Regions from separate parts of the Salinibacter ruber DSM 13855 genome, predicted to be linked through region 1. Evidence: riboswitches for the same ligand, from Rfam matches in the RefSeq annotation. Region 1 holds a riboswitch; the other holds the start of a gene.

What was found. Region 1 has a riboswitch for S-adenosylmethionine ahead of SRU_RS02540 (O-acetylhomoserine aminocarboxypropyltransferase/cysteine synthase family protein). Riboswitches for the same ligand answer to the same signal wherever they lie in the genome.
Region 2: it holds a riboswitch for S-adenosylmethionine, as region 1 does, so the genes downstream of both, SRU_RS06190 (trans-sulfuration enzyme family protein) here and SRU_RS02540 (O-acetylhomoserine aminocarboxypropyltransferase/cysteine synthase family protein) in region 1, are expected to answer to the same signal.

The regions. Positions count from the first base shown of each region.
Region 1 is NC_007677.1:644,551-660,190, forward strand. Features, by position in the region: gene SRU_RS02520 (efflux RND transporter periplasmic adaptor subunit) at 1-1,073, opposite strand, end outside; gene SRU_RS02525 (efflux transporter outer membrane subunit) at 1,132-2,622, opposite strand; gene SRU_RS02530 (TetR/AcrR family transcriptional regulator) at 2,663-3,340, opposite strand; gene SRU_RS02535 (peptidylprolyl isomerase) at 3,644-4,132, shown strand; SAM riboswitch class I at 4,240-4,356, shown strand; gene SRU_RS02540 (O-acetylhomoserine aminocarboxypropyltransferase/cysteine synthase family protein) at 4,482-5,894, shown strand; gene metX (homoserine O-acetyltransferase MetX) at 6,025-7,083, shown strand; gene SRU_RS02550 (aspartate kinase) at 7,215-8,168, shown strand; gene SRU_RS02555 (aspartokinase) at 8,192-9,316, shown strand; gene SRU_RS02560 (hybrid sensor histidine kinase/response regulator) at 9,489-13,508, opposite strand; gene SRU_RS02565 (succinate dehydrogenase iron-sulfur subunit) at 14,144-14,875, opposite strand; gene sdhA (succinate dehydrogenase flavoprotein subunit) at 14,962-15,640, opposite strand, start outside.
Region 2 is NC_007677.1:1,449,645-1,465,284, forward strand. Features, by position in the region: gene SRU_RS06140 (DUF411 domain-containing protein) at 1-352, shown strand, start outside; gene SRU_RS06145 (DUF1684 domain-containing protein) at 356-991, shown strand; gene SRU_RS06150 (3-oxoacyl-ACP reductase) at 1,201-1,965, shown strand; gene tsaB (tRNA (adenosine(37)-N6)-threonylcarbamoyltransferase complex dimerization subunit type 1 TsaB) at 2,008-2,709, shown strand; gene accD (acetyl-CoA carboxylase, carboxyltransferase subunit beta) at 2,823-3,671, shown strand; gene SRU_RS06165 (choice-of-anchor B family protein) at 4,020-6,410, shown strand; gene SRU_RS06170 (YncE family protein) at 6,498-7,571, shown strand; gene SRU_RS06175 (FG-GAP repeat domain-containing protein) at 7,623-9,461, shown strand; gene SRU_RS06180 (hypothetical protein) at 9,488-9,838, opposite strand; gene uvrB (excinuclease ABC subunit UvrB) at 10,198-12,273, shown strand; gene SRU_RS06190 (trans-sulfuration enzyme family protein) at 12,349-13,575, opposite strand; SAM riboswitch class I at 13,672-13,790, opposite strand; gene rpmE (50S ribosomal protein L31) at 13,969-14,223, shown strand; gene SRU_RS06200 (thymidine phosphorylase) at 14,371-15,640, shown strand, end outside.

The DNA.
Region 1 (15,640 bases):
TGGCCCGGCTCGCGGGTGTGGACCGCCCGGCGGGGCACCACGTGGTAGGTGCCGTTCCGACGGCCTTCGATGTCGACCGTCGTGTAGGTGCCAATGGCCAGCGGGGGGCGCGTTCGGCCCCGCGGCTCCGGAGGGACTTCGGGCCGCCGCGACTGGATGGTGGGGGCTTGGTTGTACGGCTCCGGCACGCGCACCACCACGTCGACCGTCCGGGTCCGCTGGTCGATGGCCCCCTCGACCCGATGGACGCGCCCCTCCCACGAATACGTCTGGTCGCCGTACGCGCTGGTCACCGTGGCCGGGAGCCCGGCGTCGGCAGACTGCCCACTCGTCGCCCACAGGTTTTCGATGAGGGCGGCCTTGCGGGACGGCAGGGACACGACGACTTCGGCCGCTTCCGTGCCGTAGACCGTGGCGACCGGCGTGCCCGGGGCGACGTACGCGCCGAGGTCGGCCTGCTTCTGGCGCACCATGCCGTCGAAGGGCACCTGGAGGCGGGTGCGCTCCAGGTTGGTGCGCGCGTTTTGGAGAGCGGCCCGGGCACTTTCGAGGGTGGACTGGGCCTGTGCCACCTGCGGCTCGTTGAAGACGAGCCGCCCGAGCTCGGTGCTGTCGGGGGCGGGCGTCTCGCCGGTGCGGCCCCGGAGGCGCTCGTAGTCTTCCCGGGCGGCGCCCGCCTCCTCCTGGGCCTGCAGGAGCTGCACCCGGGCCTGGGTCACCTGCGCCTCGGCCTGCTGCACGGCGCTTCGGTAGTCGGCGGGGTCGATGCGGGCCAGGGTTGCCCCGGCGTCGAACCGGCCGCCACTCACGAGCGCGTCGGAGACGTCCACGAGGCGCCCTCCGACCTCGGCGGTCAGCTCAATCTCGCGGACGGGCCGCACGGTTCCGGTGCCGCGCACGAGGAGGCTGCCGGCACGCACGTCCACGGGAACCGTCGAGACCAGGGGGGACTGCGGCGGCGGGTCGCTCGTCTCCGGCGCCGGGGCGAACACAGTGAGCAGGGCCACGACGACGGCGGTGCCGAGAAGGAGGCCGCCCCCGATGAGGGCCCACTTGAGGGTGCTGGTGTCCATAAATCGAAGGGGTCAGTCAAAAAAGAGGCCGGACGATGGCAAATCAGGAATCCCCGGGCTACCGGAACAGGCGCGGATCGTCGACAGGCTCCGCATCCGTCCACGGCCCGCCGAGCGCGCGGTGAAGGGCAAGGCGCGCGTTGGTCACGGCCCGCCGAACGCCTGCCAGGCGGGTGCGGGCCTGCAGGAGGGTGCGCTCCGCGTCGATCAGGCTGAGCACATCCCCCACGCCGCGCTCGTAGCGGTCGCGCTGGGCCTGGAACGCGTCTCGCGCGGTGTCGACCTGCCGCTCCACCTCACGGTAGCGCTGGCGCTGCTTCTCGTAGGCCACCAAGGAGGCCTTCACCTCCTGAAAAGCAGTCAGGACCGTCTGCTCGTAGCGTGCGGCCTGCTGCTTGTAGCGGGCTTCGGCAGCGTTCAGGTTGGCGCGGAGCTGACCGCCCTGAAACAAGGGCGCCGTCAGCTGGCCGGCAAAGCTGGCGAATACCTGGCCGGGGTCCACCAGGTCGGCCAGCTCGCTGCTCTGCGTCCCGCCCTGCCCGGTCAGCGACAGGCTCGGCAGCATCTCGGCCCGGGCCACGCCGATCTCCTGGCGGGCCGCCTCCAGGCGGAGCGCCGCCCCGCGCACGTCGGGCCGCTGCATCAGCAGGTCCGCGGGCAGGCCCGCGGGCACCGGCTCGGGGGCAAGGGGAACGGTCATCGAGTCCGGCAGGAGCGCGCGCTGCTCCCCGGCGAAGCGGCCGAGGAGCGTTGCAAAGCGACTCTGGGCCTCGTAGAGCCGGCGTTCGAGGTCCGGCTGGTCGGCCTGGGCGGCCTGCAAACTCTGACGGACGGTGTACAGCTGAAACGACGGCACGAGGCCCCGCGCGTAGCGGTCCTCGGTCACGGCGACTCGTTCCTCCAACAGGCCGACGGTGCGCTCCCCGAGGCGCACCTGCCGCCGGAGGGACGCGATTTGGGCGTACGTCGAGATCGTCTGACTGATGACCGAGAGGCGGGCGGTCTGCAGGTCCGCGGCCGTGGCGAAGTACTGGCTGAGGGCCGCCGTGCGCTGGCTCCGCACGCGGCCCCAGAAGTCGAGCTCGTAGGAGAGGCCGAGCGTGGCCTGGTAGTCGGTAAACTCGAAGCGGTCCGGGCCCTGCCCCCCGCCGATGGCGCCCCCGATGCCGGTGTTGGCGGGCTGGTTCTGGTAGTTGCCCTGCCCGTTGGCCGTGACGCTCGGAAACAGGGGGGCCCGTGCAATCCGGAACTGCGCCGCCAACTCCTCAACGCGCCCCTGGGCCTCCTCCAGATTGAGGTTGGCGGCGAGGGCGGTGTCGACGAGGGCCGTGAGGGACGGGTCCTCGTACGCGGCCCACCACCGCGTGGCGTCGTAGGCGGCCGTGTCGGCGGCCGCGGCCGGCAGGGTGGTGTCGCCGGGGGCCGCCTCAAACCGGTCCGGAAGGTCCTGCTCGGCCTCCGGGGTGGACATCTCCGGGGTCATCGAGCATCCGGCCACAGTCAGCATCCCCAACAGAAAGCTGGCGATAAGCAAGCGAGAGCCTATCATTCAGTAAACGTTTCGACGTTGAACGTTTGAACGGATAACGCTACTCACGGGGGGCGGCCCGGGACCCACTTCCTCCCTCCGGTCGGGGCGCAAGGCCGTGGTAGATGAGGTCGAACAGGTGCTCCTTCCGGGCCTCCACGAACGCGCCCCAGTCGTCCTCTGCGTCGGGATGCATAATCTGCACGGTCGGCCGCGCCATGAAGAAAAAGAGGCAGGTCGAGACGACAGAGAGCACCGTGTGCTGCGGGTCGACATCCCGAATCTCCCCGGCGTCCACGGCCGCCGCGATGGTCTCGACCAGGATCTGGGGCGGGGCGTCGCCGGCGTTGGTTGCCTCACGCAGGTGGGTGCCGAGCAGGCGTCCCCCGGCGAGATTCTCCTGCACCATCAGGCGCATGGCCGCCTCGTCGGACCGGACGAACTCGACGTACCCGTCGATGAATGCGCGCAGGGTGTGCTCGAAGGTGGAGGCCTCGCGCAGCGACGCACCGAACGAGGCCATGAACCGCTCCACCGTGTAGGTGAACACCTCCTCGTACAGCGTCCCCTTGTCCTGGAAGTAGTAGTGCAGCATCGCCTTGTTGATGTCGGCGGCGTCGGCGATGGCCTGCATCCGAGCCCCGTGCCGGCCCTCCCGGGCAAACACGTGGAGCGCCGCGTCGAAGATCTGCCGCTCCGTCTCGGAGTACTCGGAAGGAAAGGGGGAAGGGGGAGGCATGGAGAGCGCATCTGGGGCAGAAGTGATTGCTGTAATCGAGGGCCCACTGCTTGGTTCAACCAAATGGTTAACTGTCGTGTAAAGAAAGGCGTCCCCTCGGCGGGGCGTGGCGGACCAGGGGCGACGTGAAGGAGGCGCGGGTTCGCCGAAGGGGACAAGAGCTGTCCGGTCGCGCCCCGGACCCGTCGCAGGGGCGGCAATGGGCTTTCCGGAAAGACGACGGCAGCCCCGAAACACCACCCCGCGCCTGCCGTCGGACAGGAGCGATTACACTTGCCTTTTTGCCGATGTCCTCTTCTCGCCATGGCCGACCATCCGCAGTGGGACCACCCGCCCGACCTCCAAATCGACACGGACGCCGTCCACGAGGCGACCTTCGAGACCAGCAAGGGCACGATCCACGCTGAGCTCTATCCCGAGCACGCCCCCCATACGGTCAACAACTTCGCCTTCCTCGCCGACGAGGGCTTCTACGACGGCACGCCGTTCCACCGGGTCATTGAGGGCTTCATGGTGCAGGGCGGCGACCCCACCGGTACGGGCCGGGGCGGACCGGGGTACGAGTTCGACGACGAGATCGACGGCAACCCACTCACGCACGAGACGGGCGTCCTCTCGATGGCGAATGCGGGCCCCAACACGAACGGCAGCCAGTTCTTCATCACGCGGGCGCCGCAGTCGCATCTTGACGGCAAGCACACCGTGTTCGGCGACGTGACCGACGGGCAGGACGTGGTCGACGCGATCGAAGAGAGCGACACGCTGAAGAGCGTCACCGTCGAGAAGCGGTAGCGCAGGCGACGCGCCGAAAACCGGCCTGTCTGCTTCTTCACAATCGAGCGTTGACATTGCCGGACGCAGCGCGTACTGTTTGCACTGCTACATTACTGGTAGCGCCACATTCATCCAGAAGGGTGAAGGGAGCAGGCCCGATGAAGCCCTGGCAACCGCCGTCGGCACCCCCCGACGGAAAGGTGCCCCATCCTGCCTCGACTGCTGTCGAGGAAAGATGAGTGGGACCCGCGACCCTTTTGGTTGCTGATCCCCATCTGCTTTCCTGGCGGCTGGGGATTTTTCTTTTGTCTCCGGTCGCGTCGGCACATAACGGAGCGCCCTCCGGGCCTGTCCTCGGCTCTTCTGGATGAGCACTTGCGTCCTCTTCATCCAGAGAGCCGATCTTTCTATGAGTGCCCAGAACGGACAGCACGACCCTCAGGAATCCGAGCGGCCCGACGCCCCCGAGGCGCCCCGCTACGAAACCCGCCAACTCCATGCGGGACAGGAGCCGGACCCGGCCACCAACGCCCGGGCCGTGCCCATCTACGCGACCACCTCCTACACCTTCGACGATGCGGAGCACGGGGCCGACCTCTTCGCCCTCGAAGAGTTCGGCAACATCTACAGCCGCATCATGAACCCGACGAACGACGTCTTCGAGAAGCGGGTGGCCGCGCTCGAAGGCGGCGTCGCGGCCGTCGCCACCGCCAGCGGGCAGTCCGCCCAGTTTTTGGCCCTCAACACCCTCTGTGAGCACGGCGACAACATCGTCTCCACGAGCTACCTCTACGGCGGGACCTACAATCAGTTCAAGAACTCCTTCCCCCGCCGCGGCCTCGACGTCCACATCGCCGACGGCGACGACCCCGACTCGATCGAACGCCTGATCGACGCGGACACGAAGGCGGTCTACCTGGAGACGATCGGCAATCCGCGCTTCAACATCCCGGACTTCGAGCGGATCGCCGACATCGCCCACGCCCACGGCGTGCCGCTGGTGGTGGACAACACGTTCGGGGCGGCGGGCTTCCTGTGCAGCCCGATCGAGCACGGGGCCGACATCGTGACGGCCAGCGCGACGAAGTGGATCGGCGGGCACGGCACCACCATCGGCGGCGTCATTGTGGACGCGGGCACGTTCCCGTGGGACAACGGCCGCTTCCCCGAGTTCACCGAGCCGAACCCCAACTACCACGGCCTGCAGTTCTGGGAGACGTTCGGCCCGGACGGCGTGCTCGACACGAACGTCGCCTTCGCGATGCGGGCCCGGGTGGAGGGGCTACGCGACTTCGGCCCGGCCCAGAATCCGTTCGGCTCGTTCCTCCTGCTGCAGGGCCTCGAAACGCTGTCGCTGCGCGTGCAGCGGAGCTGCGACAACGCCCTTGCGCTCGCCAAGTGGCTCCGAGAGCAGGACGCGGTGTCGTGGGTCAGCTACCCGGGCCTGGAGGACCACCCCTATCACGAGCGGGCGAATCGGTACCTGGAGAACGGGTACGGGGCGGTGCTCACGTTCGGAGTGGAAGGCGGTGTCGACGGCGGCAAGCGCTTCGTCGAGAACGTGGAACTGGCCAGTCACCTCGCCAACGTGGGGGACGCGAAGACGCTCGTTATCCACCCCGCCTCTACCACCCATCAGCAGCTGACCGAGGAGGAGCAGCAGGCCTCCGGCGTCGAGCCCGACATGGTGCGGGTCTCCGTCGGCATCGAGCACATCGAGGACATCAAGGCGGACTTTGATCAGGCGTTTGCGGAGCTGCCCTCGCCGGCGGCTTCGTGATGAGGGAGTATTACGCATTTCGTGTTGCGTATCCGTCCGAGGACGACTGCCAAGGACCTCTCACGCAATACGCACCACGCAATACGCTTTGCCCTCGCCTGCTCCGACGCGTTCAGCCAACTGATTCCCGATGTCGCAGACGCTCACGGTTCCAACCCTCACCCTCGAAAACGGCACGACGCTCCGGGACGTGCCCGTGGCGTACCGGACGTGGGGCACCCTCAACGCGACCGGCACCAACGCCGTCCTGGTGTGTCACGCCCTCACCGGCGACACGAACGTGGCCGACTGGTGGGGCGGGCTCCTCGGGCCCGGTCGCGCCCTCGATCCCACGGAGGACTTCGTGGTGTGTCTGAACGTGCCGGGGTCCCCCTACGGCTCGGTGGCGCCGGTGACGGTGAATCCAGACACCGGCGAGCGCTACGGGGCCGGCTTCCCGCCGTTTACGACCCGCGACACGGTCCGCCTTCATCGGCGCGCGCTGGAGACCCTTGGCGTGCAACGGGTGGCGTGTGCCGTGGGCGGATCGATGGGGGGCATGCACGTGCTGGAGTGGGCCTTCGAGGCGACCGACGACGGGGCGCCGTTCGTGCGGTCGCTCGTGCCCATTGCCGTGGGGGGACGCCATACGGCCTGGCAGATCGGATGGGGCGCGGCGCAGCGGCAGGCCATCTTCGCCGATCCGAAGTGGCGAGACGGAACATACCCGCCGGACGACCCCCCGACAAACGGCCTCGCGACGGCCCGCATGATGGCGATGGTGTCGTACCGGTCCCGGCCGTCCCTCGACGGCCGGTTCGGGCGGGACGCAATGCCGGAACAGGACGGCACGCCTTACGCCGTGGAGAGCTACCTGCACCATCACGGCAATAAGCTCGTCGATCGTTTCGACGCAAACTGCTACGTGGCCCTGACCCGTCAGATGGACACCCACGACGTGGCTCGCGGCCGTGGCGACTACGCGAAGGTGCTGCGGGCCATCGAGCAGCCAAGCCTGGTCGTGGGCATCGACTCGGACGTGCTGTATCCGTTGTCCGAGCAGGAGGAGCTCGCGGAGCACCTGCCCAGCGCCACCCTCGAGGTGCTGTCGGCGCCGCACGGACACGACACGTTCCTCATCGAGCTCGATGCCCTCAACGATCTCGTGTCGACGTGGCGGGCCAACATCTGTTCGTCCGTGGCGGCCTGAGCCGTGATCCGGGCGTGGACAATGGCTGGAAGACAGCCTCCGCTCTCCCAGATGCCCCCGGTGGAGACATTCGCCACGGCACGTCACACCGCCCCACTACGCACCATCCCTCGCGACAGCACTGACTGACCATGCCTGATCGTTCCTTCTCTTCGACGGAATGCGCGTCCCGTCCCGTCCGCGTTCTCAAATTTGGCGGCACGTCGGTCGGCTCCGCCGACGGCATAAAAAACGCGGTCCGCCTCGTTCATGCCGCCACCGAGACCTGTCGGCCGGTCGTGGTGGTGTCTGCCGCGGCGGGCGTGACGGACGCCCTCGTGCAGGCCGCAGAGGAGTCCCGGGCCGACCGCGGCTCCGTCGAGGCCTGGACGCGGCGGGTGGGGCGGCGCTACCGCGCCCTGGCCGCGAACACCCTTGCCGACGAGGCGCTGCGGGCCCGCTACGACACCGCCTTGCGGACAGAACTGTCGGAGCTGCGCCGCGCGCTGCAGGAGATGGCGGGGCCAAACGCCGCCGCGGCTCGTGACGTCGTACTGGCCGCCGGCGAACGGCTGATGGTGCCGCTACTGGCCGCCGCACTCGACGCCTCCGGGTGCACATCGCAGGCCGTCGACGCGGCGACACTCATCCGCACCGACGCCGCGCACGGCGACGCGACGGTGCAGTGGGCCCCCACCCGGCGGCAGGTGCGCGACTGGCATCGGACGCGGGCCGCCGGCCTGCCGGTCGTTACGGGCTTCGTGGGGGAGACGGCCGACGGCAAGACGACCACGCTCGGCCGCGGGGGAAGTGACTTGTCGGCTGCCGTCCTCGCCTGGGCGCTGGCGGCGGAACGGATGGAGCGCTGGACCGACGTGGAGGGCCTGTATACCCGCGACCCGGATGCGCACAGCGACGCGCAGCCCCTCCAACGCATCGACTTCGAGCAGGCCCGCGCCTGGACGAAAGCCGGACGGCTCGGCATGCATCCGTGCACGCTCGATCCGCTGATGGACGCCGGCATTCCGCTCCGCGTCCGGTGCACGCACCGCCCCGCGGCCCCGGGCACCCGCATCGTCCCCGCCCCAACTCTCGCTCAGGGGTAACTCTGCACTGATACACCCATATGATGGCTTCTCATTCGTTCTCGGCCTCTCCCCCGGTCGCCCCGTCGACATCCTCGTGTCCGTCCCCGGTTCATGTATACGTGGCAGGCGTGGGGGACGTGGGGGCGGCCCTACTACGACAGATCGACGCCCGGGGGGACGCCGGGCGGGATCTCCATGTGATCGGCGCCTGCACGTCGCGCCGCGCCGCGTGGGGCGCCCCCAATCGCGATCCGGAGGCCCCGCTCGCCGGCGTGGACGAGGCCGCGCCGCCCGACTGGCCGGCCATCGTGGATCGTCTTGCGCAGGAGACGCCGCGCCCGCTCGTCTTCGTGGACGCGACCGGCAGCCCCGACGTGGCGGACTACTACGAACCACTCCTCCGGGCGGGGGTCCACGTCGTTACGCCGAGCAAGCTCGCCAACACCCGCTCGCAGGCCGCCTTCGACCGGCTGCGGGAGGCGGCGGCGGAAGCGGGCGTGCAGTACCGCTACGAAACGACCGTAGGGGCGGGGCTGCCCGTGGTGCAGACCGTTCGGAACCTCGTCGCCACCGGCGATCGCGTTCGTTCGATCCGCGGGGTCGTCTCCGGCACGCTCACCTTCTTGTTCAGCGCGCTGCGAGACGGGTCCTCGTTCAGCGAGGCGGTACGGGCCGCCGTCGACCGGGGGTACGCCGAGCCTGATGTGCGCGACGACCTTTCGGGGACGGACGTGGCGCGGAAGTTCTTGATCCTGGCGCGCACTGCCGGCTACGCCGTCGAGCCCACGGAGGTACAGGTCGAATCCCTGGTGCCGGATTCACTCGCCGATGCCCCCTACGAGGCCTTCCTCGATCGCCTCTCGACGGTGGACCCATACTGGCGGGAGCGGTCGGCGGCCGCGGCGGCCGAGAGCGCGGTCCTTCAGTACGTGGGCCGCTTTTCGCCGGAGGGGATCGAGGTGGGGGTTGAACCGGTGCCGGGCGATACGGCCCTTGGGCAACTGGGGGCGCAGGAGAATCTGTTTGAAGTCACGACGGACCGGTACGCCGCCGTCCCCCTCGTCGTGCGCGGGCCGGGGGCGGGCCCGTCCGTGACGGCCGCGGGGGTGCTGGCGGATGTGCTCACGGCGGTTCGGGAGGCCCGTCCACCGTCGCCCCCGGCGTAAGTAGAGGTCCGCATGGGGGGAGGGCCGAGGTCGGTTCGGGCCCGTTGATCTCGATTCCCCGTGATGCCCCCTCGTTCTTCTGGCGTCTAGCGGTGCCTTCCTTTTTGGGATGGGAGTCGGGGTGTGTGCACGCCGTTCCGAACCGGTCCGGGCGCCTGCTTTTCCGCAGCGACTACGCGTCGGGGGCCGAGTGGTCCTCAGGCGGGGGGGCGGCCGTCCTCGCCTCGTCCGGCGCAGTGCCAAGATCCAGGGCCTCGGCCAGCTCGTCTTTCCGAATTGGCTTGCTGAGAAACGCGTCCATCCCTGCTTCCAGGCAGCGCCTGCGGTCGTCCTCCGTGACGGAGGCCGTGAGGGCCACGACGTAGGGCTGTTCTTCAGATGGCATCTCGTTCCGGAGGCGGCGCGTCGCCTCCAGTCCGTCCAACTCCGGCATCTGCACGTCCATCAAGATGGCGTCGTAGGCCTGGTCGCGGACCGCCGCCAGGGCCTCCGCCCCGTCGGATGCGGTGTAAACCTCGTGCCCCATCTTCTCCAACAGTTGCGTCGTCATCGTTCGGTTCACGGCATCGTCCTCCGCGAGGAGCACACGACGAGACGGCGAATCGGGGCCGGACCGATCGCCGTCCCTCCCCGAGCCGCCATTCTCACGACCCGTCAGAAGCGCGGTCAGCGTGTCGTGGAGGCTCGACTGTTTGATCGGTTTGTGGAGCCGAGAGGTGGGGGCCGTGAGGTCGGGCGTGGCGGCCGGCCCGGCCCCGAGGAGAACGACCGGAAGCTCCGTCCCGGACGCTCGTTCTCGAAGCTGAGTCGCCAGCGCGTGTCCGCTCATCTGCGGCAGGTGCTCGTCTATCAGGGCCACCTCGTGGGCACGGTCCGCGTCCAACTGTTGGAGCGCCTCGTCTCCCGATGCGAAGACGGTCGCCTCCATGCCCCACGTCTCCGTCTGCTGCCGGAGGAGTGCACGGTTGGTGTCGTTGGGGGCGACAATAAGAACCTGCACGCCCTGCATCGCGGAAGACGATCCGGTAGCAACTCCGTTTTTGTCGGTCTGCGCGCCGTCTTCCGCTTCTTCCGCCTCAATCGTGAAGTGGAACGTAGATCCCTCGCCGACCGCACTCTCGACCCACATTTCTCCCCCCATCGCTTCTGTGAGTTGCTGGGAAATGGAGAGGCCGAGCCCGGTGCCCCCGTGCTCCCGGCTCTTCGACGCATCGACCTGACTGAACGACTCGAAGAGCCGGTCGCGCTTTTCTTTTGGGATGCCGATGCCGGTATCCCGCACGCTGAAGTGGAGCTCATACGTGCCGTCCGGCGTAGCGGGCGACGACGCCACCCGGACCCGGAGCGCAACCTCGCCCTCTTCGGTGAACTTGACCGCGTTGGACAGCAGGTTGAGAAGAATCTGATGGAGGCGGGTTCGATCCCCGCGAATCACGGACGGGACCGCCGGGTCGATCAGGTAGGTCAACTCGATGCCCTTCTCCGCCACCTTGGCGGCGAGCGGATCCAGCGCCTCCTCGATGCAGGTCTGTACGCGGATGGGCGCCTCCTCCAGCTCCGTCTCGCCGGCCTCCAGCTTCGAGAAGTTGAGGATGTCGTCGATGATGGAAAGGAGCGTGGTCCCACTGCTCTGGATCGCGTCCACGAACTGCTGCTGCTCGGGCGTCAGGTCGGTGTCGGAGAGCAGGTCGGCAAAGCCGATGACCCCGTTCATCGGCGTGCGGATCTCGTGGCTCATGTTGGCGAGGAACTTGCTTTTGGCCTCCGCTGCCGCCAGCGCCTCTTCACGGGCCTCTTCGAGCTCTTCTGTACGCTCGGCCACCTTCGCCTCCAGAAGACGCTGCCGTCGTTGTAGGCTCCAGGTGCGCCACCGGATGAGCCCAGTCACCAGCCCGATGCCGCCGATCGCGCAGAGGAGGTAGAACCATGTCGTCCGCCAGAACGGCGGTGTGATGGTGAAGGAATAGGCCTCCACCGGGCCCCACACGTCATCACTGTTGGCGGCCTGGACCTGAAAGGTGTACGAACCGGGGGGCAGATTGGAGTAGGTGGCCCGCTGTCGTTTGGTGGCCGTTGACCATCTCTCGTCGAGCCCCTCCAGGCGGTACCTGTACGCGACCCGCTCCGGAACGGTGTAGTTGATGCCGATGAAGCGAAAAATGAGGTGGTCCTTGTCGTACGGAAGCGACAGATTGGTCGGAAGCTGTTCCCACGGGGTGGTGCCGTCCGCGTACCGGCTCCAGTCGGGGTCTTCGGGATAGAGCTGAATATCCGTCAGGTGGGTCTGAGGCGGCGCAGGCCGTCCCCGGTCCTGTGCGGGATTATAGCGCACGAGGCCTGTGCTCGTCCCGAACCAGAGCATGCCGCCGTCGGCCTCGTAGGTCGCATGCTCGGTCGCCACGCCCCCTCGCAGATCGACGTCCTTGTCGTAGGAGCGAATCGACACCTGCCCCGTCCGGTGGTACGCGTCCACGTCAATTCGGTTGAATCCCCCCTCATTCCCGACCCAGAGGTTGTTGTGCCGATCGAGATGGAGATTCACTGAGCTCGTGCCGTTGAGCCCATCGTCCGGGGTGATGCGGCGGAGGGAGGCCGCTTCGCCCCGTTGCGGGGGCGGGTGGACGAACACCCCGCGCTGGGTCCCAATCCACAGGTGCCCCTTTGCATCCACCTCCAGGCTCAAGACGCCCCCGAGATCTGCGCTGTCGACGGCCGGAGTGGGGTGGAACGACGCCCCGTCGAAGCGGCTTGCGCCCTCTCCGGCCCACACCTGGCCCGTATCGTCAACGGTCACACTCCGGACCTGGTCGCTCGTCAGCCCATCGGCCGTTGTGAAGCGGGCAAAGCCGGAGCCGTCGTAACGGAGAAGCCCACGCTCGGTGGTTGCAAACCAGAGCGTGCCGGAGGGGGTCTCCACGATGCGGGTCACTGTGCCGACGGGATCGCCCTCGACCCGGTCGTACGAGGTGTAGGTGTCTCCGTCGTACCGAAAGAGCGTCGACCGGGCTGCGATCCAGAGGATGTCGTCCTGGGTCCAATGGATCGAGGTGAGCTCCTGCCGCAGTTGATCGTCCGGGCCCGGCACGTCGGTAAAGGAGGTGCCGTCGTAGCGGCTCAGCCCGTTGCGGGTTGCAATCCACAGGTTCTCGTTTGGTCCCCGATCGACGTCCCAGGAGACGTCTCCGGGAAGGCCGTCGGCCGTGGAGAAATGGTCGAAGGGGGTGTGCGGGTACTTGTAGAGGCCCTCCGAATCGGTGGTGACCCAGACATTTTGCTCCTGATCCTCGAAGAGCCCCTGTACAGACACATCGCCGATGGCGGTCGACTGGAGCCGTCCGCCCCGCCAGCGATACAGGCCGGACCGGGTTCCGAGCCAGGGGGCCCGCCCCGACGGGTCCAGGATGGAGAGCACGTCCCGGTCCGACGTGCCGGGCAGCTTTTCGAAGCGGGAGCCGACGCGCCGAAACAGCCCCTGTCCGGTCTCGACCCAGAGGCGACCGCTTGGCGGGGCGGCAAGCGTGGTCACCGATGCCGTGGCCCCGCCGTCCACGACGGACAGGGCGGTCAGTGTAGAGTCGGTGTACCGGTACAGGCCGTTGCTCGTCCCCACCCAGAGCGTGTCGCCTCGGCTGGCGAGGCCGTCGGGGTAGAGGTTCTGGAGGCGGTCCGGAGCGAGCTGCCGCAAGCCCTCTCCGTCGTGGACGTACACGTTATCGGACGTGCCGACCCATACCGGGGTGCCGTTCGTACCCCCAACGATCGACTGAATGCCGTTCTGAACGAGCGCGCTGTTGTCCGCCGTGAGCGTCGTCATCTCCCGTCCGTCGTAGCGTGCCAGTCCGCTCAGTGTCCCGACCCAGATCACTCCGGTCGAATCGGTGTGAACGGTCGTGGCCAAATTCCCCGGAAGGCCCTCATCGATCGTGAGGCGTTTGAACTCCTGGCCGTCGAATCGGGCCAGTCCCCCTCCGTACAGCCCGAGCCACAGGTACCCTTCCGGTCCCTGAAGCCCATCCCATACCTGCATTTCGGGTAGGCCGTCCTCGGTCTCGTACGCGGTAATGCGCTTGTTCTGGGCGGCTGCGGGACTAGACAGCAGGAGAGCGCCCACGACGACTCCACACGCGAGGCGGATCCCGTAGCGTTTCACGGCACTGTGCAGCATCCACACGAAGTCATCGCTTCGGGGCACGGCGGAAGGAGAGCCCTGCAAAAAGGAGGAAACGCTGAATGTTTTCTAGCTCCATACGACAATACACCACAAACATAAGGCCAGACCCACGTCTAGAGTCGGTCTTTCCGGCAGTATTTTTACAAATTTTGTACGTCAAGAACGTGGACGGGGTGCGCGTCTGCTCTGCTACTGGTCGAAGGCAACGTACGTGAACCGGGAGGATACGGCCGATGGGAACTGTCTCCGTGACGATCCGGCTCGTGGGGGCGTTGGCAATCGATCGGGACACGCCTGAGGGGTCGTCTTGTCGAGGGGGCGTACTGAGACGTGCATCCGTCCCTGCGTCAGCCCTGTCGGTTCTGTTTCCGGGCCGCCGCAGGGAGGACTGCCCTGCAGTGTCCCTCGGCCCCCCTGGTGGACGATGCCAATGCCCTCTTGTCCCCAATTTTGCTGGCCGTTCAGGCGTTCCCGCTCACGGCGTCGACGATCGGCCGGTAGCCCCCCAGTCCCGGGTCGTCGCACGCGCCCCGAGATGCGCTCGGCAGCGTGGGGGGCGCAGACACGAAAAAGGCCCCCTGCCTGGGGGCAGGAGGCCTCGATGGGGACAGGGAGTCAGGCAAGAAACGGCCGGGCCGCCGCCTGGCCGAGAGCGGCTAGGCCGTCGTGGAGGCCTGAGACGTAGCGGCGCGGCGCTTCAGGGCCGAGAGCCAGCGCGTGATGTCGATGTCCTTGGGGCAGGCCTCGTTGCAGTTGAAGATGGTGTAGCACTTCCAGAGGCCATCGGGCGAGTCGACCACGTCGAGGCGCTCCTCGGCCCCGTCGTCGCGGCTGTCGAAGGTGTAGCGGTACGCCTTCAGCATGGCCGCGGGCCCGAGATAGTCGGGGTCGGCCCAGGTGGAGGGACAGGCGTGCGTGCAGGCGCCGCACATGATGCACTTCGTGGCGTCCTCGATCATGGCGTGCTCCTCGGGGCTCTGCTCCCGCTCCCGTTCCGGGGCGGGCCCGTCGGTGATGAGCCACGGCTTCACCTCCCGGTACTTCTCGAAGAAGCGGCTCTGGTCGATGATAAGATCCTTCACCACCGGGGCGGAAGGAAGGGGGGCATACGTGATCGTGTCCCCATCCTCGTCTACCAGATCCTGCACCAGCACCGAGCAGGCGAGCTTGTTCTCGCCGTTAATCTGCATGGCGTCGGACCCGCAGATGCCATGCGCGCAGCTCTTGCGGAGCGAGAGGGTGCCGTCGATGTGCCACTTCACGTGGAGCAGGAGCGACAGGGCGCTGTCGAGCGGGTCGGCCGGTACCTCGTACGACTCCCAGTGCGGCTCGTCGTCCTCCTCGGGGTTGTATCGTTTGATTTCAAGATTGAGCTGCATCTCAGCCATAAGTCCAAAAACGCTATGCGTGTGGAGACATCTGGGGAAACAGGGTGCGGGGCCGGATTGACGGGCCCACGGTCGGGTCGAGTGCCCTAGTAGCTGCGCTCCTTCGGCTCGAACCGGGTGATGACGACCTCCTTGTCGTCGAACTCGTAGCTGCCGTTGGCGTCGCTGTGGAAGAGCGTGTGCTTGAGCCAGTCCTCGTCGTTGCGCTCCTCGTAGTCTTCGCGGGAGTGGGCCCCTCGGCTCTCCGTGCGGTGACGGGCCCCGGCGGCGATGGCCTCGGCGTAATCGACCATGAAGCCCACCTCCACCGCGTCCATCAGGTCGGTGTTAAACCGCTTGCTCTTGTCGTCCACGACCACGTTCTTCGCGCGCTTCCGGAGGCCCTGCAGGTCGTCGAGGGCCGTGGAGAGCGTGTCGTCGTTGCGGAAGACGGACACGTTCTCCATCATCGTCTCTTGCAGCTCGCTCCGCACGTTGACGATGGGCTCGCCCTCGTCGCGGGTGTTGGAGAGCAGGTCATCGAGCATGTCGCGCGTGTCCGCCTCCGGCTTCTCGGGCAGTGGGGCGTAGTCCTTGCCCTGGCGCACCTGCTTGGCCATCTCGATGCCGGTGCGGCGGCCCATCACCACGAGCTCCAGGAGGGCGTTGGTGCCGAGGCGGTTGGCGCCGTGGATGCTTACACAGGCGCACTCGCCCACCGCGTAGAGGCCCGGCACGTACTCGCCCCGTTCGCCCACCTCCACGTGGCCGTCCTCGTTGGCCGGA
Region 2 (15,640 bases), 810 kb from region 1:
CCCCTCGTGTCAGTGCTGTTCGGATTGGGTCGCCCACATGAAGGAGGAGGGCTTCGAGGTCGAGGTGCAGTCGAAACTACGCATGAAGCCCGTGAAGAAGCAGGTGGGGCTGCCCGCCTCGCTTGCGGCCTGCCACACGTCCGTGGTGGGCAATTATGTGGTCGAGGGGCACGTGCCGGCGCAGGAGGTGAAGCAACTGCTCCGGGAGCAGCCGGACGTCCGAGGCCTAAGCGTGCCGGGCATGCCCGTCGGGTCTCCGGGCATGGAGCGGGGGAATCGGGTGGAACCGTACGAGGTTGTGACGTTCACCCCGTCGGGGGAGACCACGGTGTTTGCCCAGTACGGACAGTAGGCCATGTCTCGTCCCCCTTCCCGCCCCCGGATGATGTGCGCTCGGGTTCTGCTACTGCTGTCCGTGACCGGGCTCGTCCTGGCCTGCGAGACGGGGCCATCGTCGGGGGACTACGAGCAGGCCGTCATGCAGGACCGCGTGCAGCGGGACATGCAGATGCGAGAGAAGGAGAGCGTACTGCCCCCCGGCCGCCGGGAGGCCTTTCGGGGGCTCAACTTCTACGAAGTGGACCCGGCCTACCGGTACACAGTGCCGCTCCGGCGGTTCGAGACGCCCGACACGGTGATGATCCCCGAGAGCACGGGCGATCTGCGCCCTCAGCAGCGGATCGGAGAGGTGACGGTGCCGCTCCCGGAGGGGCCGGAAGAGCTGGTCGTATTTCGGGGCGAGGGCGACACGCCCCGCGGGCGGCTGTGGATCCCGTTTGCCGACTCCACGAACCGACACGCCACGTACAAGGGCGGGCGCTACGTGGACCTGACGTCGACCGATTCGGACTCGGTCGTGGTCGACTTCAACCGGGCGTACAATCCCACCTGCGCCTACAATCCGGACTTCGCGTGCCCGCTGCCGCCCCCGGAGAACCGAATCGCCGTGCCCGTGGCGGCGGGGGAGAAGCGCCCCACCTTCGGGGGGTAGATCACATTGCATCTGCGAGCCGGGGCAAATACCTTATGGGCACGGCCAGGGGTACCCGTTGCTCGTCGAGCACGGGCTGAGACACACCCTTCGAACCTGATCCGGCTCGCACCGGCGCAGGAAGTGCTTCGGCACCGTCCGGAGACTCGTGCATGAGCGACGTACCGTCTGGCTCCACCGTTTTCCTCGTACCAGGAAGCCAGTCTCTCATGCGTGATCCCGACTCGCAAGTTGTTGTCATCACCGGGGCCAGCCGTGGGCTCGGCGCCGCCATTGCCCGGACCTTCGGGCGGGAAGGCGCCCGCGTGGTGGTCAACTACTACCAGAGCCCGGATCGGGCCGAGGCTGTCGCCGCCGACATTGGCGACCGGGCCCTGCCCGTCCAGGCCGACGTGCGCGACCCGGACGCCGTGCAGGCGATGATCGACACCGCCACGGACCACTTCGGGGCGCCCGTCACGACCGCCGTCCACAACGCCCTGATCGACTACCAGTTCGACGCGGAAAATCGGGAGACCGCCGATACCATCGACTGGGAAGACTATCAGACGCAGGTGGAGGGGTCGGTGAAGGGGGCCCTGCACCTGCTCCAAGCCTGCCTTCCGGAGATGCGGGCGGCGGGGGAGGGGCGGTTTGTCGGCATCAGCTCCAACCTCGTACAGGCCCCGGCCGTCCCGTACCACGACTACACCACCGGCAAGGCGGCCCTTCTCGGGTTCACGCGCAACATGGCGGGCGAGCTCGGGGCGGAGGGCATCACCGTGAACCTGGTGTCGGGCGGGCTGCTCGACGAGACGGACGCCAGCGCGGCCTCGTCGGACGCCGTGTTCGACGCCATCCGCCAGAACACCCCGCGCGGCACGGTGACCACCCCGGAGGAGGTGGCCGACGCGGTGCTATTCTTCGCGTCCCCCTGGGCCCGGGCCGTCACGGGGCAGAACCTGATCGTGGACGGCGGCCTCGTGATGCAATAGCCCCCGTCCGAATCGTGCTTCCCTCACCTCCATTCCGCGCTCGTGATTCTTCTCGCCCTCGAAACCGCAACTTCCACCTGTGGCGTGGCCGTCCTGGACGACGACACGGTGGTTGCGGAGGCCCATCTCCGTCGCCCCCGCGTGCACGCTGAGCGCCTGACCCCGCTGGTCGAAGATGTGCTCGACCACGCCGACGCGACGCCGGCGGCCCTGGATGCCGTGGCCGCATCGATGGGGCCGGGGTCGTACACGGGCCTCCGCATCGGGGTGAGCACGGCAAAGGGATGGGCGCTGTCCACCGACGCGGCGTTCGTGGGGGTGCCAACGCTGGCGGCGTACGCCGCCCAGCTGCGTCCGGTCGCCGCGCCCGGAGACGTGGTGTGCGCACTGCTCGACGCCCGCCGGGACGAGGTGTACGCCGGGGCGTACCGGCGAACGACGGACGGACTGGACGAGCACGCGTCCCCGACGGCGCTTCCGGTCGACGATCTGCCCGGCTGGGTGGGGACGGTGGACGGGCGGCTGTGGCTCGTCGGAGACGGGGCGCCGAAGAGTCGGGCGGCTCTCGGCGACGCGTTCACGTGCACACTGATTCCCGCCGACGAGAGGCCCCCGTCAGCGGGGTGGGTGGCCCGCTGCGGCCGCCGGCAGCTTGCAATGCACGGCCCCGACGACATGGCGACGGTCGAACCGTTGTACGTGAAAGACGTGCATGCCACTCCGGCGCCATCCCCCTTCGACTGAGCTTCGTTTGGACTTTACGGGCGGCGTTTCTGATTTTCTGCTAGGGCGATCCCCGTCCCTGGGGCCCCTGCTGGTTCGCACACGATTCTTCGTACTCGTCTTTTCCCTCTGTTATGCCCCCCTGGTTTCGGCGCGAGAAGGCCGGCATCCGCACCACCCGCGAAGAACAGAATGAAATGCCGGAGGGGCAGTGGGTGAAGTGCCCGGAGACCGGCGAAATCACCAACCGGCGCGAACTGGAAGAGAACCTGCTCGTCTTTCCCGGGTCGGGGTACCACTTCGGGATGGACAGCCACCAGTACTTCGGCTTCCTGTTTGACGACGGCGACTACGACCTGCACGACACCGATCTCCGCTCGGTGGACGCCCTCAATTTTGAGGACCGCAAGCCCTACAGCCAGCGGCTGGAGAGTGCCGTGGAGGAGACGGGCCAAAACGAGGCCGTTCAGGCGGCCACCGGCTCCGTTGGAGGACATCCCGTGTCGATGGCGGGCATGGACTTTAGCTTCATTGGGGGATCGATGGGGTCGGTCGTTGGGGAAACTGTGGCCCGGGCGATCAAGCGCGCCTACACGGAGGGCATGCCGCTTATCACCATTGCCCAGAGCGGCGGGGCCCGCATGATGGAGGGGGCCCTCAGCCTCATGCAGATGGCCAAGACGAGTGCGCACCTTACCCGACTCGACGAGGCGGGGCTGCCGTTCATCTCCATCCTAACGCACCCCACCACGGGTGGCGTCACGGCCTCCTTCGCGATGCTCGGGGACATCCACATCGCCGAGCCGGACGCGCTGATCGGGTTTGCCGGGCCGCGGGTGATCCGTGAGACGATTGGGTCCGACCTGCCGGAGGGGTTCCAGAAGTCGGAGTTTTTGCAGGAGCACGGGTTCGTCGACATGATCGTGGACCGGCGTCGCCTCCGCCGTCGCATCATCCGGCTGCTCAACCTCCTGATGGAGTAGGCTGACCCCTCTATTTTCGCTCCGTCTCGGTGCCGGCCTCCGCTCGTCGAGACCATCCCTTTATTTTTTGCGCGGCGAAACGTTATCCTTCCCGACGGGCAGAGAAGATTGGTCGGGTCCCGTTCCGAGCCGCTACCTCCTGACTGGGAGGCCCTCTGCGTTGGGGGCCGGACATCAGGCCGTGGCCGGAACGTGAAAGGCCTTCCAGAGCGCCCAGGTCTCATTACGAGGGTGTGAAGAATACCTGGTGGCATCTCCGAAACCCCATCGACGGAGATGGCTATGATGAGATGTCGTCTAGTCTTGACTCTCGCTTCGTACTTTCCGCGGATACCTCCTTCGATCCTCATGAAACGAATATCGCTCCTCCTCAGCATCGCACTTTGTCTCGTGGTCTGGGGCCTCCCCGCTTCGGCCCAGACGACGCCCACCGGCTCGGCCGTTCAGATGAACGGCTTTAGCCGTGCCCTCGATGTGGAGGGCAACCGGGTGTTCGTGGGAGAATCGCAGAATATCCACACTCCCGGGCGGGTGTACGTTTACGAAGACGAAATGGACGGCTGGACGGAAGCCGCCTACTTCGAGGCGACCGACGGTGAAGTCGGCGACAGCTTTGGCTCGGCCCTCGACGCGGCGGGCGATCAGGTCGTCGTGGGGGCCCCGTCGGCCAACGCCGCCTACGTGTTTGAACCGGGCGCGGACGGATGGGCCCAGAGCGCTCGCCTGACGGCTGCCGACAGCACCTCGGACTTCGGGCAGAGCGTGGTGCTGGACGGCGATCGGCTCTTCGTCGGTACCTCCGCGACCGTGTCGATGACGGAGGGGGACACGCTGACGACCGGTGCCGTCCACGTCTTCGAGCGGCAGGACGGGACTTGGCAGCAGACCGAGACGCTCCGGAGCGAGAAGGTGGGGGCGGACGCAGGGTTCGCGAGTGCCCTGCTCACGTCCGGGGATCACCTGCTCGCCACGGCGCCGCAGCACGAGGGAGGGGCCGTCGTGGCCTTCCACCAGGGCACCGACGGCTGGACGGAGCTCCAGACGGTCACGCCCGGTGAGCTCAGCAGCAACGCCCGATTTGGCACGGCGATCGAGGCTGTCGGGGATCAGGTGCTCGTCGGCGCCCCACGGGCCTACGACGCAACGGGGCTGGCGTACACCCTCTCGTTCGATGCGGAGGCGGAGAGCTGGTCCGTCGACGGACGGCTTCTTCCGTTCGACGGTGCATCCCGTCACCTCTTCGGGGCGGCCTTTGCCTACAACGGCACGGACCTGTGGGTCGGGGCGCCGGGCGCGTCGGACCGGAGCGGGGCCCTCTACCGCTACGGACACAACGAGGGGGCCTGGACCGGCGTCACGCGGATGACGCACCCCGGGACGGAATCTGGCAATGGACTGGGGGCCACGCTCGCAGGCAATGAGGATGTGCTCGCGACGGGGCTGCCGGGGGACGACCACGGAGCCGGCACGATGGGGCTCTATTCCATCGCGTCCGGCGAGTGGACCCGAACAACCCCCATTGCCCCCTCAACCGGACAGGCCCTCAGTGCCATGACGGGCGAGGAGCGAGACTGCGCGGACGGCAGCGTCGCCCAGTTCTCCTGTGAGAACGTTGACATGAAGTCCTTCCTTCCCATCGACAACATCGGGGGCGAGCGCGGGATCGACCTGAACGACATCTGGGGCTGGACCGACCCGGAGACGGGCACGGAGTACGCCCTCGTAGGCCGGACCGACGGAACGGCCTTCGTGGACGTGAGCGACCCCACAAACCCACAGTACGTCGGCGAGCTTCCGCTCACGGATGGGGCGCGCGTGAACTCCTGGCGCGACATCAAAGTCTACGACAACCATGCGTTCGTGGTGGCGGACAATGCCGGGGATCATGGCATGCAGGTCTTCGATCTGACCCGTCTCCGCGACGTGGACGCCGACCAGATGCCCGTGACCTTCGACCACGACACCCTCTACGACCAGGTCAACAGCGTCCATAACGTGGTCATCAACAAGCAGACGGGCTACGCCTACGCCGTGGGCAGTAGCGGCGGCGGCAAGACCTGTGGCGGCGGGCTCCACATGATCAACATTCAGGACCCGCTCAACCCCACCTTTGAGGGCTGCTTCTCCGACCCCTCCACGGGCCGCTCCGGCACCGGCTATAGCCACGATGCCCAGTGCGTCGTCTACGAAGGCCCGGATCCCGAGTATCAGGGCCGCGAGATCTGCGTCGGCTCCAACGAGACGGCGATCAGCGTCGCGGACGTGACGAACAAAGATGATCCGAAGGCCATCTCGACGGCCTCGTACCCGGACTACGGCTACGTCCACCAGGGCTGGTTTGACGAACAGCAGCGCTACTTCTACCAGAACGACGAGCTGGATGAGGCGCAGGGCAAGGCGAGCCAGACCCGGACGCTGGTGTGGGACATGAAGGACCTTGACAACCCGAAGCTCGTCAACCAGCTCATGCTTCCTGAGGAGTCGATCGACCACAACCTGTATGTGAAGGGATCGACGATGTACCAGTCCAACTACAAGAGCGGGCTGCGCATCCTCGACATCAGCGACCGCGAAAACCCGGAAGAGGTGGCCCACTTCGACACGCAGCCGTACGACGAAAACGGAACGGGCTTTCAGGGCTCCTGGAGCAACTACCCGTACTTCGAAAGCGGCATCATCATCGTGTCGAGCATTGGTGAAGGCCTGTTCGTGCTGGAGGAATCAAAGCAGGAGCTCTAGAACAGGGTATCGGGGGCCCCGCCGAGGGCATCGTCCGCGTGGTCCCACTGGTTTGATTCTCCTGAACCAATATCCTCACGCATCATCATGCGCCGTTTCCTTTCGGTTTTGATCGTCGGCATGCTCCTGTGCGCCACACTTCCGGCGTGGGGGCAGGCCTCAAGTCCGAAGCTGTACGTGTGCAATCAGGGCGAGGCCACCGTCTCGGTGATCGACATGGCGTCGATGGCCGTCGAGACGACCGTCGACCTCAAGGAACGCGGGTTCTCGGAGAACGCGAAGCCGCACCACGTCGTGGCCGAGCCCGACGGGAGCCACTGGTACGTGAGCCTGATCGGGGCGAACACGATCCTCAAGATGAACCGGCAGAATGAGATCGTCGCGCGCCTTGACAACTTCGAGGTGCCGGGGCTTCTGGCCCTCGACCCGTCGAAGGATGTCCTGTACGCGGGGCGCTCCATGAGTGCCGTAAACCCGCCGAAGAGTCTGGGCATGATTGAACGGTCCGACATGGAGATCATGGAACGGGTCGGGACGTTTTTTCCGCGTCCCCATCCCCTGGCCGTGACGCCGAACGGGGAGCACGCCTTCATCGCGAGCCTGGGCACCAACCAGCTGATGGGCATTGACACGGACACGCGCGAGACGCAGCTGACGCGGCTGGAGGGGACGACCCAGACCCCGGTCCAGTTTGCGGCGACGGCCGACGGGTCGACCCTCATTGCCGGGGGGCAGAAGACGGGTCAACTTCTCGTGTTCGACGCCAGTGAGGCCCCAGCCCTGTCTGTGACCGACACCCTTGCGGTGGGAAGCCAGCCGTGGCATCCCGTCATCGGTCGCCAAAGCGGTCTGGCCTACGTCCCGAACAAGATGTCGAACTCCATCAGTGTGGTGGACGTCGACAACGCGTCGGTGCAGGCCACCATTCGGGGGGACGGCCTCGCCCAGCCCCACGGCACGGTCCTCTCGGCCGACGGGCAGCATCTCTTCGTGTCGAACAACAACCGCGAGGGCACCTACGAGCCCCGTGGAGACAATCCCGAGGCCGGAACGGTGACGGTGATCGACACGCGGACCAACGAGATCGTGAAGGTGATCGAAGTGGGGACCTATCCCACCGGGGTGGGCACCTTTGGCGGGGCGCAGCCCACTGGCTCCTAGCGGCCGGTCGAATCCTCGTGCTCCGCTGATGTGACCGCTCCTTCAGTTTTGATGCCACGCATTCGCGCCTTCCTCGTCGGCCTCGTCGGGATCGTCCTGGTGGGCTGTGCCGGGTCCTCGCAATCGGTGTCTCCGGATGCCTCGTCGGCCTCGTTTCCGGACGACTACCAGCGCGTGGTGGCGCCGTCCATTGAGGTCGCCGACACCGACGGCGCCCTCATTCCGAACCCGTTCTACGGCGGCTTCAACGCGCCGCGCCCCCAGTTTGTGGACATTGACGGGGACGAGGACTCGGATCTCTTTGTCCAGGAGCGTCCCGGCCAGCTCGCGTTTTTCGAGCACGTCACCGAGGGGGACTCGTCGCGCCTCGTGTGGCGTACGGACCACTACCGGGACCTGCAGATCGGCGAATGGTACCGGTTTGCGGATCTTGACCAGGACGGGGTGCCCGATCTGCTCACGGAAGAGCCGTACAGCCATCTCCGCGCCTACCGGAACGTCGGCTCGGCCACGGCGCCGACGTTTGAGCTGTACGCCGACACGTTGCGGACCGTGGAGGGGGAGCCCATCTTCTCGGACCGTCAGAACATCCCGAACGTCACGGACCTTGGCTGCAACGGCCGGCTGGATCTCTTTCTGGGGCGGCTCGACGGGACCATCACCCGCTACGAGTCGGTCGACGGGACGAACGGCATGCCCCAGTTCGCCCACGTGACGGACGAGTTTGAGGGCATTAAGATTGTCGGGGGGACGGGCCAGAAGGGGCCGTCGCTTCACGGGGCCAACACCCTCACCTTTGCGGACGTGGACGACGACGGCGACTCCGACTTGTTCTGGGGCGACTTCTTCGAGCCTGGACTGCTCCTCATCGAGAACACGGGGACCTGCGGCAACCCCGTTCTCAGTGGACAGCCGGAGCGCTTTCCGTCGTCGAATCCGCTTTTGACCAGCGGGTATAACGCCCCCGCTTTCACCGACTGGTCCGGCAATGGACGCCCCGACTTGTTCGTCGGGGTCCTCGGGGGATCGAGCGGGTCCAACAGCAGTCTCGCGGACAACTTCTACTTCTACGAGCACACGGCGGACGGATATCAGCTCCGGACGCGCCAGTTTGTCGGGGGGATCGACGTGGGGAGCGAGAGCACCGTCGCCCTCGGGGACATTCAGGGAGACGGCCAGACCGACGTGCTCGTGGCAAACAAAATCGACCCGACCCAGGGCGAGACTTCTCTGGTGTACCCGCTGACCCCCACCGGTGACAAGGGGCCCCCTCGCCTCCGGAAACGTTCGCCCCTGGACTTGCCGGACGCGTACCGCTACGCCCCGGCCCTCGGCGACCTGAACGGCGACGGGGCCGACGACCTCATTCTCGGGACCTGGCAGGGCGCCCTCTCCTACCACGAGAACCAGGGCGACGGCACGTTCGACGCGGTCGACGGGGCCCTGGATGGCCTGTCGGGCGGGAGCAACGTCGTGCCGGCCCTGGGAGACGTGACGGGCAACGGCGCCCCGGATCTCGTACTGGGCACTGCGAGCGGGACCCTCACGCTCCACCGCAATACGGGGGGAGAGGCGTCCCCGAACTTTGCCTCGGAGGGCGTCACGCTCGCAGAGCTGAACGGACGGGCCGCCCCCACGCTCCACGACGTGACCGGCGATGGGCGGTTGGACCTGCTGGTCGGGACGAAGACGGGACTGGTCCTGCTTCGGAACCAGGGCGGCACCGATGGCCTGGAGTTCGGGCCGCCCACCTCAGTTAACCTCGACGGCATTCCCCGAAATGCTACGCCAGTCTGGGGGGACCTGGATGGGGATGGCAGAACGGACCTCGTCGTGGGCGGAAAGCGTGGTGGGCTCGTCCTCTTCCAGCCCTCGGCCGCCACGGAGTAGAGGGACTTGGGGCGCTCGTGCCGGGGTCACCATAGCCCCGTAAGCACATCCCCGAGTGAGGTCGACGAGGAGGTGCCGTCGTCCGGGTTGGACGCCCCTGCCTCGTCCAGTGCCTGATTCAAGGCGCGCAGGCCAGAGCGGAACTGGTTCGTAAGCCGCTCGCGCGTCTCCTCCGAAAGGGCCTCGTACGCCCCGTCCCGAAGGGCCTTCAGGGCGCGGCGGTGGTGCTTCCGGGCCCGTTGCAGTTCATCCTCGGGCCGGCCCCGCAACTGCTCGACCGCCTCCTCAAGACTCGACGCGGGACGGTCGAGAGGCAGCTTGGCGGGCGAAAACGAGCCATCGGAATCGGGAGACGCCTCGTCAGACTGAGCGGACACCGTGGGTGCAAGCATATTGGGCAGAGCGTAGCAATGAGCGACGTACCGACGGGCATGTGAACACGCGCCGGCCTGCCGACTCAGACCGACGCAGAATAGAGGTAGGCATTTTTTCAATGTGGAACCGCTTCCAAATTAGGAGTGCGCCCACATCTTTTTGTCAGAAACCGGTCAAGATTCAGCGACGAGTTCTGGAATGTACGGTACACCTCCGTTGAACCGCCTGTTGGGGACCCCGACTGGACCGTGACGTGGACGATGACGTCGGTGAAATTTCTGGGGGAACGGCCAAAACCCAACAGATGCGAGCGGATTCAAACCCTTTGTGATTCTTCCCTGCAAACAACCGCGATGCGGACATGACGGAGGTCCTGAACGACCGGACGGATCAGTTTCAGCTCGAGTCGGACTTTGAGCCCATGGGCGACCAGCCGCAGGCGATCCGCGAGCTCGTGGACGGGGTCGGGAGGGGCGACGAGCACCAGACCCTGCTCGGGGCCACGGGGACGGGCAAGACCTTCACCGTGGCAAACGTGATCGAGGAGGTGAACAAGCCGACCCTCGTCATGAGCCACAACAAAACCCTGGCGGCCCAACTCTACGGGGAGTTGAAGCAGTTCTTCCCCAACAATGCTGTTGAGTACTTTATCTCGTACTACGACTATTATCAGCCGGAGTCGTACATCGTCCCCAACGACACCTACATCGAGAAGGACGTGGCCATCAACGACCGCATCGAGCGGTTGCGGCTCCGGGCCACCTCCGAACTCGTCAGCGGGCGGGATGACGTGATCGTGGTGGCGAGCGTGTCGTGCATCTACGGCCTCGGTTCGCCCGCGGAATTCCAGAAGGAAATCCTGCCGTTGGAGCGGGGCCTGGAGGTGGAGCGCAACGACCTGCTCCGCCGTTTCATCGACCTGTTCTACGAGCGCAACGACATCGAATTCACGCCCGGCACCTTTCGGGTCCGCGGGGACGTGGTGGACATCTTTCCGGCCTACCGCGAAGAGATCGCCCTTCGAATCGAGTTCTGGGGCGACGAGATCGACCGCCTGGCCCTGTTCGAGCCGGAGAGCGGGCGCGAACTGGAGGAGGTGAATCAGTTTACCCTGTACCCGGCGCAGATCTTCGTCACCCCGGACGATCGCTTGGAACGGGCCATCGAGGACATCAAGGAGGAGCTGCGCTGGCGGCTGGCGGTGCTGCGGGAAGAGGGCAAGATGGTGGAGGCCCAGCGCCTGGAGCAGCGCACCATGTTCGACCTTGAGATGATGCAAGAGGTCGGCTACTGCTCGGGCATTGAAAACTATTCGCGGCACCTGACCGGCCGCGAGCCGGGCGAGCGTCCCTACTGCCTGCTCGACTACTTCCCGGACGACTTCATGCTGGTGGTGGACGAGAGCCACGTCACGATCCCGCAGGTGCGGGCCATGTACAACGGCGACCGGCAGCGCAAGCTGAAGCTGGTGGAGCACGGCTTTCGCCTCCCGTCGGCCCTCGACAACCGCCCCCTCACGTTCGAGGAGTTCGAGGAGCTGACGCCGCAGACCATCTACATGAGCGCCACCCCCGCCGACTACGAGCTAGAGCAAAGCGGAGGCGTTTTCGTGGAGCAGGTGGTGCGCCCCACCGGCATTCCCGACCCGGAGGTCGACGTCCGGCCGACCGGAAATCAGGTGGACGACCTGATGGAGGAGATTCGCAAACGCGCCGAGAAGGGCGAGCGCGTGCTCGTAACGACCCTCACGAAGCGGATGACCGAGGACCTGGCCGACTACCTCGACAGCTACGGGGTGGACGTCCGCTGGATGCACTCCGACATCGACGCCCTCGAACGGGTGGACATCATTCGGGGGCTGCGCCTGGGGGAGTACGATGTGCTCGTGGGCGTGAATCTCCTGCGGGAGGGGCTGGACCTGCCTGAGGTGTCGCTCGTAGCCATCCTCGACGCGGACCAGCAGGGCTTTCTGCGCTCGGAGACCTCGCTGATCCAGACGGCCGGCCGTGCCGCTCGCAACGTGAACGGGGAGGTGATTCTGTACGCCGACGAGATTACGGACGCGATGCAGAAGATGATTGACGAAACGGAGCGGCGCCGGGAGCGGCAGCTTGAGTACAACGAGACACACGACGTAACGCCGGAACCGATCCGGAAGTCCCCCGACGAGATCAAGATGGGCACGGCGATCGCCGACGAGAAGAGCGAGGGGGAAGAGTCCGGCTCCCGGCACCACTACGGCAGTCCGGATCAGCTCTCCAGCGAGGTGGCCGACCCGGTGGTCGAGTACCTCTCGGAGGACCAGAAGGAGGACCTCGTCGACCAGATGCGGGAAGAAATGGAAGAGGCTGCCGAGAACCTCGAGTTTGAGCGGGCCGCCGAGCTCCGAGACAGCATCGAAGAGCTGGAGGAGGAGCTCGCCGAGAGCGGAGAGTAGAATGTTGAGGCGGGGGCGCAGGGAGGGCAACGGCCGCTCGCTTCCGGCCCCCGCCGGGACCGTCGACGGATCTCCTCAGCACGTCCCCTCCGAGGCCGGGGCTTGGGCCTCTGCGGAAACGGGCGTGTCGTGCCCGCTCGCTGCCGCCTCGGCGCCCGCCGCCGTCAGGGCCTGACTCAGGTCTGCCCGGAGGTCGTCGGTCGACTCGATGCCGACGGAGAGACGGATGAGGCCGTTGGTGATGCCCGCCGCCTCCCGCTGCTCGGGGGCCATCGACGCGTGGCTCATGGTGGCCGGGTGCTCGATCAGCGACTCGACGCCCCCTAGCGACTCGGCGAGGGCAAAGACCTCGGTGGAGCGCAGCAGCGCTTCGACGTCCACCTGTTCGTCGTCGACGAAGAAGGAGACCATGCCGCCGTAGCCGTTCTGCTGAGCGCGTGCGATCTCGTGGCCGGGATGGTCGTAGAGGCCCGGGTAGCAGACGCGCTGCACGGCCGGGTGCTCGTCCAGAGAGCGCGCGAGGGCTCGCGCATTGGTTTCGTGCTGGCGCAGGCGGACCGGTAGGGTCTTGGCCCCGCGGAGGACGAGCCAGCTGTCGAACGGCGCGGCGACGGTGCCGTGCGCATTGGCCGCAAAGTCAACCCGATCGGCGAGGGCCTCCGTGCGGGCAATGATGGCGCCGCCCACTACGTCGGAGTGGCCGTTCAGGTACTTCGTCGTCGAGTACACCACGAGGTCGGCCCCGTAGTCGATGGGCCGCTGCAGGAGGGGAGAAAGAAAGGTGTTGTCGACGACAAGCAGTAGATCGTGTGCGTCGGCGAACTCGGAGAGGGCCTCCAGGTCGACGATGCGAAGAAGGGGGTTGGAGGGCGTTTCCACCCACAAGGCCGTCGTTTCGGGCCGCACGGCGTCGGCAAGGGCGTCGCGGTCCGAAAGGTCTTCGTAGGAGACGGAGAGTTTGTCCTGATCGTCGAGACAAGAAAAGAGGCGCTCGGTGCCCCCGTAGCAGTCGTGCGCACAGATCAGGTGCGCACCGGCGTCGAAGAGCGACGTGACGGTCGACACGGCGGCCATGCCGGTGGCGCACGCCACGGCGCCGGCCCCGCCGTCGAGGTCGGCCAGCGTGTCCTCCAGGGCCGCCCGCGTCGGGTTGCCGCTACGGGTGTAGTCGTACCCTTTCGTCTCGCCGACATCTTCAAACTGGAAGATGGCCGACTGGTAGAGGGGGGGCACGACGCTATTGAACGTGTCGTCGAGGTCCTGCCCAGCGAGGGAGAGCGTTGTTTCCGGGTCCAGGTCCATAAGAAAAGTCGTCTCGGTGAGTGAAGAAGCGGGGTGGCCTCACCAAGACGACGACAGAGGACCTCAAGGACGCACGCTCGCGTGCTCGAAGCAATCCTCTCATCTGTCCCCACGCGGGGCGGGGCAGGAGTTGGCACCAGGACGACCCCTCGCGTGGAGGGGTCCGGTTGCCACGACGTCATCGGGCCTGTTCCCTCAGTCGTTCTTGATGAGACAAATTCATCCTAAGAAACGGGGGGCGGGGTGTCAAGAAGCCGATGCGTCGGGGCGTGCGGCCCTCGCTCGTTCTTCACGCACGGGCGACACGTCCCCGAAACTTTTGGGGGACGATGTCGTGCACCAATGTCGACGATGCCTCTTGACTGACTGAGCGAGTCCACCGACGGCCCCATTATGCAACACGATCTGCACCCCGAGTACAGCGAAGTAACCATCCAACTCGCGGACGGCTCCGAAATCACGACCCGGTCCACGATGGAGACCGACTCGTACGAGACCGAGGTCGACTCGACGAATCATCCGTTCTACACCGGCCGCCGTCAGTTCGTCGACACGGCCGGCCGCGTTGAGAAGTTCAACCGCCGGTACGGGCTCACCGATGACGACGAGGGAGACGACGAAGAGACGGAAGACGCCGCCGACGAGTAGGGGGCCGTCTTCATTTCAAACAGTGAAGGTCACCTGTGCAAACGGGTGGCCTTTTCGTTTTTCAGGGGAGGGCCTGTCGGAGGCCGGCGGTCGGGGTCCAGGCATGCCCCCGCCCCTCGTTCCACCCACCCACCATTCTCCAGTTGTATGAGCAGTGTCAACCCCGTCCCCCTCATCGCGGCCAAACGTGACGGCGAGTCGCTGTCGAAGGCCGATCTCAAGGCCCTCGTGGACGGCTATACCGAAGGCACCGTCCCCGATTACCAGATGAGCGCGTTTTTGATGGCGGCCTACCTCAACGGCCTCTCCGCTGCGGAGGCGGCCGCCCTGACCGACGCGATGCTCCACTCGGGCACCCACATCGACCTCTCCTCGGTGCCGGGCACCAAGGTGGGCAAGCACTCGACGGGCGGGGTGGGCGACAAGGTGTCCCCGATTCTCGTGCCCCTCGTCGCCAGTTGCGGCGTGCCGGTGGCCAAGCTCAGCGGGCGCGGGCTCGGCCACACCGGCGGCACCATCGACAAGCTCGAATCCATTCCCGGATTCGGTACGGACCTGAGCGTGGAGCGGTATCGGCGGCAGGTGGAAGAGGTGGGCGGGGTCATCGCCGGGCAGACCGGGGCGGTGGCCCCCGCCGACAAGAAGATTTACGCGCTCCGCGACGTCACGGCCACCGTCGACTCGATCCCGCTCATTGCCGCCTCGATCATGAGCAAGAAGCTCGCGGAGGGCAACGACGCCCTCGTGCTCGACGTGAAGTGCGGGCGCGGGGCCTTCATGAAGACGGACGCCGACGCGCGAACGCTGGCCGAGACGCTGGTTGCCATCGGGGCCGAGCACGACACGCCCGTCGTGGCGGTCATGACGAACATGGACGTGCCGCTGGGGCGGGCCGTGGGGAACTGGCCCGAGATTCGAGAGGCGATCGCCTGCCTGCGGGGGGAGCACGCCGACTCCGCCCTCATGGAAATTGTCCGCGGCCTGGCCGGCGAGATGATTGTTCTGGGCGGCGCCGCGGAGACGCCGGCGGAGGGCCGGGAGAAGGCCCGCGCGGCCATCGAAAGCGGGGCGGCGCTGGATCAGTTCCGGTCCCTCGTTGAGGCACAGGGAGGAGACCCGACGGTCCTCGACGATCCGGACGGGCGGGCCGACAGCGCACCGGTGGCGGAGGTCACCGCCCCGCCCGACGCGGGAGGGTACGTCGCGGACCTCGACGCCCTGTCGATTGGGCAGGCGGCCGTGAAGCTCGGGGCCGGACGCCAGACAAAAGAGGCGTCGGTGGACCCGATCGCCGGCCTGACCCAGCTCAAGAAGCCCGGGGATCCGGTCGACGACGGAGACGTGCTCGCCCGGCTTCATGCCGGCGGAACGCCCGACCTGGAGGCCGTTCGGGCCGCCGTGCGCAGCGCGTATACCT